Teredinibacter purpureus: one gene and its partner. The main gene of each other region encodes a partner of the protein of the gene in region 2 in a complex. Links are inferred from orthologs where the notes say so. Each region holds a gene or a part of one and is shown on either strand. Other genes may lie near its edges.

What was found. Proteins that work in one complex are often made in the same cells at the same time.
Region 1: the proteins of dnaX (region 2) and holA are in contact, whole or in part, in a cryo-EM structure (PDB 8GIZ), measured with the Escherichia coli proteins. The link is inferred for Teredinibacter purpureus from one-to-one orthologs.

The regions. Positions count from the first base shown.
Region 1 is NZ_CP060092.1:1,385,766-1,391,903, reverse strand. What follows is about bases 2,767-5,587. They hold holA (DNA polymerase III subunit delta), read left to right. Parts: upstream 2,767-3,562; coding sequence 3,563-4,612; downstream 4,613-5,587. Other genes in these bases: H5647_RS06130 (pyridoxamine 5'-phosphate oxidase family protein), read right to left, coding at 5,004-5,561; H5647_RS06135 (hypothetical protein), read left to right, coding at 4,713-5,015; H5647_RS06145 (LPS-assembly lipoprotein LptE), read left to right, coding at 2,981-3,460; leuS (leucine--tRNA ligase), read left to right, coding at 2,767-2,893. In the rest of the region: H5647_RS06155 (cobalamin-binding protein), read left to right, coding at 1-322; more of leuS, read left to right, coding at 434-2,766; H5647_RS06125 (serine hydrolase domain-containing protein), read right to left, coding at 5,647-6,138. UniProt on the Escherichia coli protein: Part of the beta sliding clamp loading complex, which hydrolyzes ATP to load the beta clamp onto primed DNA to form the DNA replication pre-initiation complex.
Region 2 is NZ_CP060092.1:2,789,278-2,797,503, forward strand. Bases 2,227-5,223 are described here. They hold dnaX (DNA polymerase III subunit gamma/tau), read left to right. Parts: upstream 2,227-2,684; coding sequence 2,685-4,763; downstream 4,764-5,223. Other genes in these bases: H5647_RS12280 (AEC family transporter), read left to right, coding at 2,227-2,563; H5647_RS12290 (YbaB/EbfC family nucleoid-associated protein), read left to right, coding at 4,776-5,096; recR (recombination mediator RecR), read left to right, coding at 5,214-5,223. Outside these bases: H5647_RS12270 (cellulase family glycosylhydrolase), read right to left, coding at 1-1,136; H5647_RS12275 (hypothetical protein), read right to left, coding at 1,466-1,636; more of H5647_RS12280, read left to right, coding at 1,637-2,226; more of recR, read left to right, coding at 5,224-5,807; rnd (ribonuclease D), read left to right, coding at 5,813-6,988; H5647_RS12305 (YcgL domain-containing protein), read left to right, coding at 7,042-7,335; H5647_RS12310 (YcgN family cysteine cluster protein), read left to right, coding at 7,341-7,781; H5647_RS12315 (SlyX family protein), read left to right, coding at 7,890-8,108; H5647_RS12320 (hypothetical protein), read left to right, coding at 8,203-8,226. UniProt on the Escherichia coli protein: Part of the beta sliding clamp loading complex, which hydrolyzes ATP to load the beta clamp onto primed DNA to form the DNA replication pre-initiation complex.

The DNA.
Region 1 (6,138 bases), 1.4 Mb from region 2 along the record:
TCTCATCCAACTGTGTAACGGCCTCAACGCATTTGGCGACCTGCCTGTAGTGGCACCAAAGCTCAGTATTGAATCGGTTTTGGCCCGCAACCCCGACGTAATTGTAGCCAGCGGCATGGGCGAACAACGGCCCGACTGGTTAGATGAATGGCAGCAATGGCCGTCACTAAACGCCGTACAGTCGCAAAACCTATTTTTTATTCCACCGGATATTATCCAGCGCCATACCGCGAGAATTCTGGATGGAGGCGCCCAAATGTGCGAACACCTCGATAAGGCACGCCACAAACAGCCAAAATCCCCTACACCTGTCACGGAATAAGCGCGGCTTCGCACGCGCACTTCTATAACTCACCCCCTTTTTTTGTCATAATGCCGAACCATTTTTTATGAATCCCTCCTTCCCTACAGCGCAGGCCAAAAACATCCATCCATGAAAGACCTTTATCTTCCGTCTGAAATAGAACAAGCCGCCCAGCAATTCTGGGACACAAACAAAAGCTTCAACGTTACTGAAGACACCAGCAAGGAAAAATTCTATTGCTTGGCGATGTTCCCCTACCCCAGTGGCAGGCTGCACATGGGACACGTACGTAACTACACTATTTCTGACGTGATCGCGCGCTTTCAGCGTATGCAAGGGAAGAATGTTCTACACCCAATGGGCTGGGATGCATTTGGCTTACCGGCCGAAAACGCCGCCATTAAAAACAATACCGCCCCCGCCGCATGGACTTACAGCAATACGGATTACATGCGTAAGCAACTCACCGAGCTGGGGTTTGGCTTTGATTGGACACGCGAAGTAACCACCTGTAAGCCCGACTACTACCGCTGGGAACAGTGGTTCTTTACCCGCCTGTATGAAAAAGGCTTAGCCTATAAAAAAGTCTCGGCGGTTAACTGGTGCCCACACGACCAAACGGTATTGGCCAATGAACAGGTTGTTGACGGTTGCTGCTGGCGTTGCGACACCCCCGTTGAACGAAAAGAAATACCCCAGTGGTTTATTCGCATCACCGACTACGCAGAAGAGCTACTCGCCGACCTCGACAAACTGCCCAACTGGCCAGAACAAGTCAAAACCATGCAGCGCAACTGGATAGGCAAAAGCCGCGGTGTAGACATGCGTTTCGACTTAACCGAAACCGTCGCAGGGCACACGGGGTTTGAGGTTTACACCACCCGCCCCGATACACTCATGGGCGTCACCTATGTAAGCCTCGCCGCAGAACACCCAATCGCTCTCGCGCAAGCCGAGAACAACCCCGCACTCGCCGAATTTATTCAAGCCTGTAAGGTTCAATCCGTTGCCGAAGCCGACATGGCTAGCATGGAAAAGAAAGGCATCGATACCGGCCTTAAAGCCCTTCATCCCATTACCGGCAAAGAAGTGTCCGTTTGGGTGGGTAATTATGTATTGATGGATTACGGCTCTGGTGCCGTAATGGCAGTACCTGCACACGACCAACGCGATTGGGAATTTGCACAAAAGTACAACATTGGCATCAACCAGGTTATCGCGCCCACCAGCGGTGAAGCCGTCGATTTGGCCACTGCGGCTTACACTGAAAAGGGTATATTAGTCAATTCCGGCGAATACGACGGTTTAGATTTTAACGCCGCATTCGAAGCGATTTCACAAACGTTAATCGCCGCCGACAAAGGCCGCGTGACCACCAATTACCGTTTGCGCGACTGGGGTGTCTCTCGTCAGCGTTATTGGGGTACACCTATCCCCATTTTTAACTTGCCCGACGGTGGCGAGATTCCGGTGCCCGCCGACCGACTTCCCATGTTATTGCCAGAAAACGTGGTAATGGACGGCGTACAATCTCCCATCAAGGCCGACCTCGAATGGAAAAAAGACGAGCTTAACGGCCAAGCGGTAGAGCGCGAAACCGACACCTTCGATACATTCATGGAAAGCTCATGGTATTACGCCCGTTACGCCGCACCCAGTGAAAGCGGTATGCTCGACCCCGAAAAAGCAGCCTACTGGCTACCGGTCGATCAATACGTAGGCGGCATTGAGCACGCAATTTTGCACCTGCTTTACGCACGCTTTTATCACAAACTGATGCGCGACGAAGGCTTAGTGAGCTGCGACGAACCGTTTGAACGTTTGCTTTGCCAAGGTATGGTCTTAAAAGACGGCACTAAAATGTCCAAATCAAAGGGCAATACCGTCGACCCCGAAGCGCTGATACAACAATACGGCGCCGACACTGTTCGCCTGTTTTCCATGTTTGCGGCCCCACCCGAACAAAGCTTGGAATGGACTGAAACCGGAGTAGAAGGTGCCTTTCGCTTTCTGAAAAAACTATGGAAAGCCGTCGCAGCCCATAAGCTAGCCGGTAGCCCCGGCACACTCGAAGCCTCGGCACTCGATGATAAGCAACAAGATTTACGCCGGAAAACTCACGAAACTATCCAAAAGGTTTCCGACGACTTTGGTCGTCGCCAAACCTTTAACACCGCCATTGCGGCCGTTATGGAATTGTTGAACGAGTTAAGCCGACACGCCGATCGCAGTACGCCGCTCGGCCTCGCCGTGGAACGCGAAGCATTAGAAGCCGCTACACTGGTACTCGCACCTATCGTGCCTCATATTTGCCACTCGCTATGGCAAGCACTCGGGCATGAAGAGGCCATTATCAACTACCCTTGGCCCAGTGTTGATGAAGCCGCGCTTGTGCGTAGTTCTATCACCATAGTGGCGCAAGTCAACGGCAAAGTTCGCTCTAAACTCGAAGTACCCGCCGACGCCGATAAAGCCACATTGGAAAAATTAGCACTCGCCAATGAAAACGTTATTCGCTTTATCGACGGCAACACCGTTCGTAAAGTGATTGTGGTACCGGGGAAATTAGTCAATATTGTGGCTAACTAACCTCAACCCTCAAACCCTAGAACGCCGTCCAATGACTGAGAGTGACCGCCAATTATGCACCGCCATTTTATAACCCGGCTGGCCCTAATGGGCCTGATTTTATTGCTAGCCTCCTGCGGCTGGCAATTACGCGGTGCGAACTCTTCGCTTGCCGATGCGCGCTCTGGGCCACTCCCACCGCAACTCAACGTTGTGGTGCAATCCAGAAACAGTAAAATTGCACCGGTGCTAACGCGCATACTGCGCAACAATAACGTCGAACAAATTCGTACGGCCCCCATGACACTGGTGATCGAAGACGAACAACTCGATAAGCGCCCGCTATCCGTTACCGATACCGGCGTAACCGCGCAATACCAATTAACCTTAACGTTGCGCTATCACTACCAAACCAGCAGTGGCAGCGAAGGTGGCGATATCCGAATGGCCTCCAAGAAAGCTATTAGCTGGCGTAGCTACGATTTCGACCCTTCTCTTATCGTCGCGAAAAACCAAGAAGAACAAGCCCTGCTTGTTGAAATGCGCGAAGAACTCGCTTATCGCATTTTAGATGCGCGCCTTGAGTAAAATAGATTGTTTTCAATGTTGAATGAATGTTCTTTTTTTTAAATTCCACCGGCCGTTCACCCGCTTTACCGCGTTGTTATACGACTAAAGAGTTAACATTTTATGGCGAAAATTAGAGCGGAACAACTCGCTGCCGCCGTTAAAAAAAACTTAGCGCCCGTGTATTTTATAACCGGTGACGAACCCCTCATAGTACAAGAGTGCTGTGACACTATTCGCCAAGCCGCGCGCGAACAAGGGTTTAGCGAACGCGAACTACACCATACCGATACCCACTTTAGTTGGGACGAACTCTACAACAGCGCCAACGCACTCTCGCTATTTGCCGACAAAAAAATAATCGAAATTCGCATCCATAATGGCAAGCCCGCCGACGCCGGCAGCAAAGCCATTGTAGAATATTGCTCGTCGCCGAACGACGATACCCTGCTGCTTCTGGTCAGCCCCAAAATAGACAGTCGAAGTCAAAAAAGTAAATGGTTTACGGCCATCGAAAAAGTGGGCGCCACCGTACAAGTCTGGCCCATTGGCATACCGCAAATGCCTCGCTGGGTAGACCAACGCTTAAAGGCCGCTGGCTTGCACGCCGACAGCGAAGCCATTGATATTCTCTGTGCAAGGACAGAAGGAAACTTACTCGCCGCCGTTCAAGAAATAGAAAAACTTAAACTCGCCGCCGAAGACAATTTTATTGATGCACAGCTAATGACCGCCGCTGTCATGGATTCGGCCCGCTACGATATTTTTGGATTAGTCGACAAAGCCATTTATGGTGACAGCCGCTCTGCGGCTACTAGCTTGCAAGGGTTGCGCTCAGAAGGCACCGAGCCCCTAACGCTGCTTTGGGCGTTAACACGTGAAATACGCAGCTTAAACAATATTAAAGAAGCAATGGATACCGGCGAAAGTTTCGATGCCGCTGCCCGAAAAAATGGTGTCTGGGAAAAACGTAAACCGCTGTTTAAAGCGGCGCTTAAGCGAATAAAACCGAGACAACTACAAGATTTAATTCGTAAAGCCGCGCTAGCCGATAGGGTCACTAAGGGCGTTGGCACAGGTAATGTGTGGAACATTCTACTCGACCTCACTCTAGGGCTGGCCGGTATGCCTGTACTCACCGCGAAAACTCAACGGCTAGAGTTTCGCAGTTAAAAACTTCATCGCCCAGCCATAGCAGAGCTACACTCAATATAGGTCACTCTTATAAAACGCGATAATTAACTGTACAGCATCACTATATTGGCGCCCGCAAATGCAATTTACTCGGCTTAAATTAAGCATCATAGGCATTAGTGTGTTACTACTTATGGCCTGCAGTAAAACCCCCGATTTTGTGCCTATCGACGAAACAACCCAAAAGGGCTTCGTTGTACTTAACGGCTATTTAAAACGGCGCGGGCTACATCCCACAAAAACCCACATAGATGTCCAAATACAAAAAAACGGTATGCTATTTCGTTGGAAAACCCAAGAATATACCCGCTTTTATCTCGTTACTGAAAAAGATAAGGCGTGGTCGATACAAGAAGATAAACGCAATCCATCAACTCCCTAAATTTTTCTCTACAATATGTGTCGGAATCCCATCGATGGTGTTCTGATTTTTATTCTCCCAATAGCGGTTAATGCCGTCTTCGCCCTGCTGAGTGGCCCAATTCGTCAGCAACTCTCGATCGCTATCATAGGAAAGGTACGGCACTGCCATCCCACACGATGTTTGAACCATCTCAACTGTAAAATCAAAAATTTGCCGAGCGCCCACGGTGGGGTTAAATAAAGCAGAAAGTGCGGGCCATTGTTCATCTGTATGGTGTATGACGTTTGCCGTACCGTATAAACGTAAAATAAGCGGTTTTCCTTCGAAGGCTGCAAACATAATGGTCATTCTGGGGTTTATTTGCACATGCGCAGAAGTCTCGTTACCACTCCCCGTAACGTTCAGCCACACCACTCGGTTAGGCCCCAGTACCCGCAACGAATCCATGCCTTTAGGCGAAATGTTCACGCGACTATCGTCAGTGGCCGTACCCACGAAAAAAAGTTTTTGTTCCGCAATAAAAGCACTAAGTTTTTCTGAAAGAGAATCGAATTGCTTGCCCATCGTGTTAATCCTTTTTGAATGGCCAATAGGGTAGCCCGTTATTATGCCGTGCAAACCATTCTATTAACACTGCGCCTATTCGGCGTTACGCCCATAACCGATACGCAAAAAAGCCATAACACGCTAAGTAGGTCGCAATCCAAACATGGGTACACGCCATTACCGCGACATACCAATACTCTTGCCACTCGCTCGCTATTTTTCTAATACGTGCCACATATACAAACCCAACAATGGCCGCTAAGGGGTACAACACACTAACGATAAAAATGGCCCAACTAATAATCGACGATTCCATGAGGCGTTTAATATCAAGCCCACTGAACAGTATAAACACCGGTAATATTAGCAGTAGGCTACTTAATAGCGTTGGCAATAAACGCAACCTTAGCGCAATAGGCTCTGGCTTTTTCGACTTTATTCGAACCAATAATCGCCATAAGGGATAGATAAAACTCAATAGCACTAACAGCGCTGCCATCACAATAAAAACTAAACGCCCCACAACGATTAAGACGGAGGTTTTTTGATAGAGCACACCTTCAACCTGAACGGCTTCGCCGGCAACAGGGTCGTT
Region 2 (8,226 bases):
CATCCCCAGCCGCTAGAGTCATTTACGCATACGGTTGTTAAGGTGCCGTACCAGCTGCATTGTTGGGCAGCTGAACCATTATTGTTTGAAGAGGAGGAGCTGCTAGAAGAGTTCTGCGATGAGCTGGATGAATAACTGCTTGAAGAGCTAGTAGGAGCATTGCCAAAAACGGATGCGATAGACGCTGTTGCATCGAGACCGTGCGTGCCCTTAACGAGCTTTTGTCCCCAGGTGGTGTAGCTGCCGCCAGACCAATCGTTTGCAATATCTAGCGCGCCAAGGTCGCTGCCGTTACCTTTCCAAGACCAGCCCATGTAACCAAAGCCGTGGTTTTGCGCTAGCTCCATGATGGCTTCATCGGCAACATCTTCGTTAAAGTGGTTGTCAGCAAATTCACCTACTACTAAGTGCAAACCGTTGTTTGCAAACGTATTCATGTAGCTCTCTACTGCGCTGCGAGTGTTGTACACTTCATACATGTGAACGCTGAAGATGGTGTTGCTTTTTGAATCGCCATCGAATACTGATTGAGCGTTATCGCGCATGGCGTTCGTCCAGTCTTGGCCCCAGTTGGGCGCATCAACCATTAAAGTATGGTTAAAACCTGCGTTTCGTAGGCGGCCAATCGCGTCTTTGTGAGCGTTCACCCAGTCGCTTGTAGAGGAGGAGTTGCCAAAAGGCTCGTTACCGATGTTCAATATTACGTAATCTTCTTGGCCAACGAGAGTGGATTTGATTGATATCCAGTAGTCGACAGCCTGCGCAAGTGACGATGTTCCAGATTCTTCGCCGTAACCCGTCGTGTCATGTATTTCTACAACAGAAATTAAGTTGTTGGCTTTCGCCAAGCTAATGAGGTTGGCTACTTCTGAAGCGGGCGTTGCAGACCACTTAACGCCGTTTGAAAGAACAACCCGAACTGAGTTGGCACCGGTGGCAGCCATGGCGGGGTATGCGGTGGCCCCTTTGTCTGCAAACCAAGCGTGTGGGTAGTTAATCCCGCGAATAATGAATGGACTTCCGTTGCCATCAGTTAAAATGTTACCGGTTACATTAAAGCCCGCAAAAACAGCGGATGAAGTGAAAATGGTAGCCACCATAGTGGCAATAAGGGAAATTCTCTTAAGATTTCGCAAAACGTATTCCTCATTATTATCTTTTTTAGAGTGTTGTTTGGCATAGGTGCGCGGTGCGTTCTATAGCCTCAAAAAACACTACGTCAGCTTGCGGCACTGGCCACAACTGTTTTTTATATTAAATGATAATCGCGCCAAATAAAACCGTTTGTGTGAACTGTGGCGGCTTATTAGGGGTTGTAAAATACAGGGTTCCTTGGGTAAGGGTATTCTGTTTCTGGTGTTTTATTGATGTATACGTGACGGTATTAGGCTTTTTCGAAGGAGATAGCGTAAAGTTTCGGTTGCTCAAAAAAGTCTTGATGCTTTTAATATTCGATGAGATTTTTTTAAAAAAAGGTCAGTTTTACGCCGGCTTGGCGAGTAAAATGTGGCAGGTCGACCGCCATAATAGTTAAATTGACGATAACTATTTGCCCTGCTTTTTCTTCAGTTTGCTCGGTTATGCGTTGTGGTTCGGTTTTTAATCGGTGTCCTTTCAATCCAGCTGAGAGTCTCATTTGTCATTATTTGCTCATTTCTTGACGGCCTTCCATGTCACTGGCCCCATTGTTGTTTTGTTGCTGGCGGGGGTTTTCTTTAAGCGTATAAACCTACTCGATACCCATTTTATAAGCGTGGCAAATAAATTGGTGTTTAATGTGTCTATGCCATGCCTTCTGTACCTCAGTGTGGTGGCTCAGCCGCTATCGCAAAGCCTTGATTTTTCGTTGATCTATTTTGCTGTTATAGCAACGCTTATTTGTGTAGTTGCGCTGTGGCTGTTGGCACCGGCTGTGGTTTCAGTATCGAAGCGGGGGGTATTTGTGCAGTGTGCGTTTCGGGGCAATATGGCTGTTGTGGGCTTGTCGTTGTGTGTAAATGCTTACGGTGAAGGTGTGTTGGCGGTCGCGGGCGTTTATTTAGCCTTTCTAACCATTCTCTATAATGTTGTGGTGGTTATTTTGCTAAGCACGCATTATTGGCGTGCTTTCCTCCATTTACTTAAAAATCCGTTGGTTATCGCCATTGTTGCAGCTCTATTCACATCTATTGCGGGGTTTCGGCCGCCGGCAGTGTTATGGGTGTCGTGCGAATATTTTGCTCAATTAACGTTGCCGCTCGCCTTGCTGTGTGTGGGCGCGAGTCTCGACTGGAAGAGTATCAGGGGGAATCAATGGGAGGTGCTGATAGCCGCCGGAATGAAACTGATTATGGTGCCGCTTGTAATTGTATTGGTTGCGATTTTAGTCGGTTTGAGGGGCGAAGCCCTAGGCATACTTTTTTTGATGATGGCGTCACCAACGGCGGCTGCGGCTTATATCATGAGTAGACAGATGACACCGCACGGACAAATGTCAGCCGAAATTATCACGCTTTCAACATTGCTTTCACCTATCACTATTACGTTGGGTCTCATTTGGCTAGGGTATTACAAGCTTATATAGACCAATGGGCCCTGTTTTTATTACTCAGAGTTCAATAATAGCTGTAGAGAGAAGGTTCGGACATTACCCCTCTGCGCAGGTATAATCGCCTTTTTTCAGCTAACGAGAGACTCATAATTCAATGAGCTATCAGGTACTCGCCCGTAAGTGGCGGCCCGCGAACTTCCGAGAAATGGTAGGGCAGGAGCATGTGCTCAAGGCTCTTATCAACGCTTTAGATCATAATCGCCTGCACCATGCGTATTTGTTTACGGGAACACGAGGTGTCGGTAAAACAACCATTGCGCGGATTTTGGCTAAATGCCTTAACTGCGGTGCTGGTGTTACGTCGACCCCTTGCGGGGAATGTAGTGCGTGTATCGAGATTAGTGAAGGCCGCTTTATCGATCTCATTGAGGTTGATGCGGCGTCTCGAACCAAGGTCGAGGATACCCGCGAGCTACTGGACAACGTTCAATATGCACCTACGCGCGGTCGTTATAAGATTTACCTCATCGATGAGGTGCACATGCTGTCTAATCACAGCTTTAACGCGTTGTTAAAAACGTTGGAAGAGCCGCCAGAGCATGTAAAATTTTTGTTGGCCACAACAGACCCTCAGAAATTGCCCGTCACAATTTTGTCTCGTTGTTTACAGTTTAACCTTAAGAATATGAGTTCCGAGCGCATTGTTGGCCACTTGCAGCACGTCTTAGCGCAAGAGGCTGTGCCTTTTGAAGAGTCTGCATTGTGGTTGTTGGCGCGTGGTGCCGATGGCAGTATGCGAGATGCACTCAGTTTAACTGACCAAGCTATTGCTTATGGTAGCGGTAAAATTGGTGAGACCGATGTTGCCGCCATGCTGGGCACCATTGACCACCAACTGATACAAAATTTAATGGCAGGCTTAATTGAGTCGGACGGCAAGAAAATTCTTGAAGCCGTGGCCAAGTTTGCCGAACACGCACCAGACTTTAATAGTGCGTTAGCCGATTTGTTAACCTTGTTACATCGAATCGCAATTGCGCAAGCCTTACCTGAAGCCTTAGATAATAGTTTTGGCGACCGCACGCAAATTCTTGATTTCGCGTCGAAGCTACCAGCGGAAGACGTACAGTTATTTTATCAAACGGCACTTATTGGTCGGCGAGATATTAATCTCGCACCCGAGCCTCGCAGTGGCTTCGAAATGACATTGCTGCGCATGCTGGCTTTTAAACCGCAAGGGGTTGTGGACGTGCCTTCCCAACCGCTGGGTTCAGCTCAGCCATCATTAGCGCCGTCAAACGCGGAGGGTCTTGCCAGCCCAAAAAAGCCATCGACTGAAACCGCAATAAAGCCGGAGCCTGTTATGCGGGTATCCGAAGCGGCGGTTTCAGGCCCTATAGCGCCAGTTAATGCTCCCGTTTCTTCGGCAGAGATAGAGAGCAACAATCCGCCGTTAATGGCCTGCCAACTAGAAAACGCTGCCATTACGGGTGTTGAGTTCGAGTCGGTACCGGCTATGCCAGCAGCTACAGCTCCCGTATTAGAGAGACCGGCCACGCCCACTAAAAAGCTATCGCCGACAGACAATCTCGCGAATATTCTTAATGAAAAGTCGGGGGTTAATCCCTCTCGAGCTGAGAGGGATAACAGCGTTGACATCAAGGCGCAGTTAAAAGCACAGGTTAAAGCTATTACGGGAAAAGAGGGTATTGTTGCGCCTAAGCCTGTGGCAATGGCTGCTGTAACAGCTGCCTCTCCGGTGTCCGCAGAACATCAGTCGGGAGTCGTGGCAGCTACAAAAAAAAGCGTTGAGAACGATAGGCCAGAAAAAATTGCACTAGAACATTTAAACCCTGTTAGTTGGGTGCATGTTTTTCGTCACCTTAGCATTCGCGGTATTTTACAAAGTACTGCAGCAAATTGTGTGTTTCTAGGTGCGGAACAATCCCACCTATTTTTTGCGCTCGATGAAAATAAAGGGAGTTTATTCGATAGCTCTCATAGTCAGCGATTGGGCGGGATGCTGAGTGATTATTTCCAGCAATCAATAAAAGTCGATATTCATCTTCAGGCGCTGCCAGAAGGGACGGAAACGCCTGCGCAATGTTTCGAACGAGAGAAAGCGGAAAACTATGCAGAGGCATTACGCTTATTAGCGAACGACCCCATTGTACAAACACTGCAACAAGAATTTGGAGCAGTATTGGACGATCAATCTGTAGTATATGACTAAACGAGGTTTAATATGAAAGGCTTGGGCGATTTAATGAAACAGGCTCAGGAAATGCAGGCAAAAATGCAGAAAATGCAGGACGATATTGCCGGTATTGAAGTAAGCGGCGAGTCTGGTGCCGGTTTGGTAAAAATAGTTATGACGGGCCGCCATGATGTCAAAGCGGTCGCCATTGATGCGAGTTTAATGACCGAAGACAAAGCGATGTTGGAAGACTTGCTCGCGGCGGCCGTTAATGATGCTGTTCGGCGTGTAGAGGCTGAGAATCAAAAAAGAATGGGTGATTTAGCGGGAGGCATGCAAATGCCTCCAGGATTTAAAATGCCGTTTTAGTCTTGGGCACGAAAGATGTAAAACGGTTCGGTGTGGCGTACACATTTAAAATGAATCGCGAACAAAACAGGCTACTGTGTAATGTTACTTTTATCGAAAGCGAGCCCCTTATAACCTATGTTTTCTCCTTTAATTGACCAGCTTATACACGCGCTTCGCATTCTTCCTGGGGTAGGCCCTAAATCTGCCCAACGAATGGCGTTGAATTTATTGGAACACAATAGAGAAGGCGCCAGTCAATTAGCCGTAGCACTTCAACAATCGATAGCGTCTGTCACACGCTGCAATCAATGTCGAACATTAACCGAACAAGCGCTGTGTAATATTTGTGCCAACACAAAGCGAAACCACAAGCTACTATGTGTTGTGGAAACGCCTGCGGATGTACTAGCGTTAGAGCAGGCTGGTATATTTTCTGGCGTATATTTTGTCTTGTTGGGAAAATTATCTCCCATAGACGGAATAGGGCCGAAAGAAATTGGTATGGATATTTTAAATAATCGATTTCAAACAGAAGAGATAGACGAACTTATTATTGCGACCAACCCCACGATTGAGGGTGAAGCCACCTCTCATTATATTGCTGAAAAAGCAAAAAAACATGGAATAAAAGTGTCGCGTATTGCTCATGGTGTACCCATTGGGGGCGAGCTAGAGTATATCGATGGCGGAACTCTTGCGCATGCGCTTTCCAGCCGAAGAGAAGTTTAAAATTTATGTCACAATCATTGTGTACCCAAGAAATTCATTGGGTTGATACAGAAAAATCTCTAAACGAACTCTGTCAACGCTGGCAAGCGAGTAACATTCTTGCTGTGGATACAGAGTTTATGCGCAGCCAAACTTACTACCCTATTGCGGGCCTTATCCAGGTGAATGATGGTAACGCCAATTATTTGATAGACCCTGTCGCCATTGCTGATTGTTCGGCTTTTGCTGCATTACTGATCAATCCTACTATCATTAAAGTGCTGCACTCGTGCTCGGAAGATCTTGAGGTGTTTCAACGGTTGCTCAATGTTGTACCTGTGAATTTATTCGATACACAAATTGCAGCGGCTTTATGTGGTTACGGTTTCTCAGTAGGGTATGGCAATCTAGTTAAGGCTATTTTAAATAAAGATTTACCTAAAACAGAAACTCGTTCGGATTGGTTGCAGCGCCCCTTAAGCGCCTCGCAAATTGAATATGCGGCTATCGATGTTGAAGATTTATTTCAGTTGGCCAAAATACTGGTATTAAAACTGAAAAACGTGGATAGGCTTTTTTGGTTGACGGAGGAATGCGAGCATATCCTGCAAACGTATCTCGAAAATCAAGATGAAAACAAATGTCATGTTCGCTTCAAGCAGGCATGGAAGCTCAACCCGCAAAAATTGGGTGTTTTAATAAAGCTTGCGGTGTGGCGTGAGCGACAAGCGAAACAGCGCGATATACCCCGTAATCGGGTCGTTAAAGAGCATTCACTCCTCGATATTGCTATGACAGCGCCGAATCATGTTGGCCAGCTACGCCGTTTTGACGGGATAGCAGAGCGGATGATACGTACCGACGGCGAGCACCTTATTCAACTTGTACAAGAGGCTATGGCTGTCGACCCTGCGGACTACCCTAAGGCAATGGATAAACCGTTAACCAACAGTGAAAACAAATGGGTTAAAGCCATGCGCGCGCGTATTGTTGCGTTAGCCGAGGAATTGGACGTAGCGCCAGAAATTTTGCTAAAAAAGCGTGATTACGAAGCGATTACTCGAGCGTTTATTCACAAAGAACCACTCGATACAGCCGAAATAGCATCACACTTAAAGTCAACTGTTGGTGGTTGGCGATACGCCATTGTGGCAGAACCTTTGGCAGATGTTATTGGTTCTATCCAGTCACTAGACGACTAAGTTGTTTAACGGTTTAACCTCAATTTTTTTGAATTGAAAACAGTTGTAATCTTATGGCAGTTATTACCAGTATTTTTAGGTCTAAAAAGAAAGAAGGCATGTATTTGTACGTGCGCAAAGGGTTTGATTTGCTGACGTTACCGGAGGCTTTGTTAAAGCAGTTTGGGCAGCCAGAACTGGCGATGACGTTATTGCTAACACCTGAGAAAAAGCTGGCCAGAGTCGATGTTCAAAAAGTTATCGAGGGTATCGAAACGCAAGACTTCTTTTTGCAGATGCCGCCTAGCAGTGTAACGTCGGAAGAATATATGCAAAAAATACCCAATTCGAAACTGGGGCAACGTTAGTGCCCATGGCTGTATCGAGGTTCTGGCAAGATAAAAGCCTTGAGCAGATGTCTCGCGAAGAATGGGAATCACTTTGTGACGGGTGTGGGCGGTGCTGTTTACATAAGCTCGAGGATGAAGACACGGATGAGCTGTACTTTACACGCGTTGCGTGTCGAAATTTAAATGAGTCTACTTGTCGCTGTATCGATTACCCTAATCGAAAAACGCTAGTACCGGAATGTTTAGTGTTAACACCGGAAGAGCCAGCTGTTTTTGACTGGCTGCCCGACACTTGTGCTTATCGCTTGTTGTCTCAGGGTAATCCCTTACCAAGTTGGCATCCACTTATTAGTGGTACAACAGAAAGTGTAGTGCTTGCAGGTATATCCGTGAAGGGTAAAGTTGTATCAGAAAACTCGGTGCACCCCGATGATATGGAAGATCATGTCATCCATTGGGTGTAGTGGGAAAGGCACATAAGGTCGTGAAAATGGTTTTTTCTACGCACTCACGAAACTTAATGTGCGCAAGCATAACTAAACGTTCAATGAAAAGAGTTCAATGAGGTTGGCATGACAGAGGTAATAGACGATTTACAGTCACGTATTGCGTACCAAGAAGATACTATTAATACGTTAAATCAGCAGGTTATAACATTGGACAAAGAGGTTCACGACCTCCAAAAACAATTACATCTGCTTTATAAAAAAGTTGATGATGTCGTTTATCAGCTAGAGCAAGGTCAAACGACGGTTGCGGCGCTGCATGATGAGCGCCCACCACACTATTGAGGGTCGCTACGTTTGCGGCTGGATCTTTCGGGCGCTGCAGAATTTTGCACTTTAACGTAACATTGACGGGACAACGTACTAGGACAATCGCCTTATGATGACTGAAACCGAATATCTT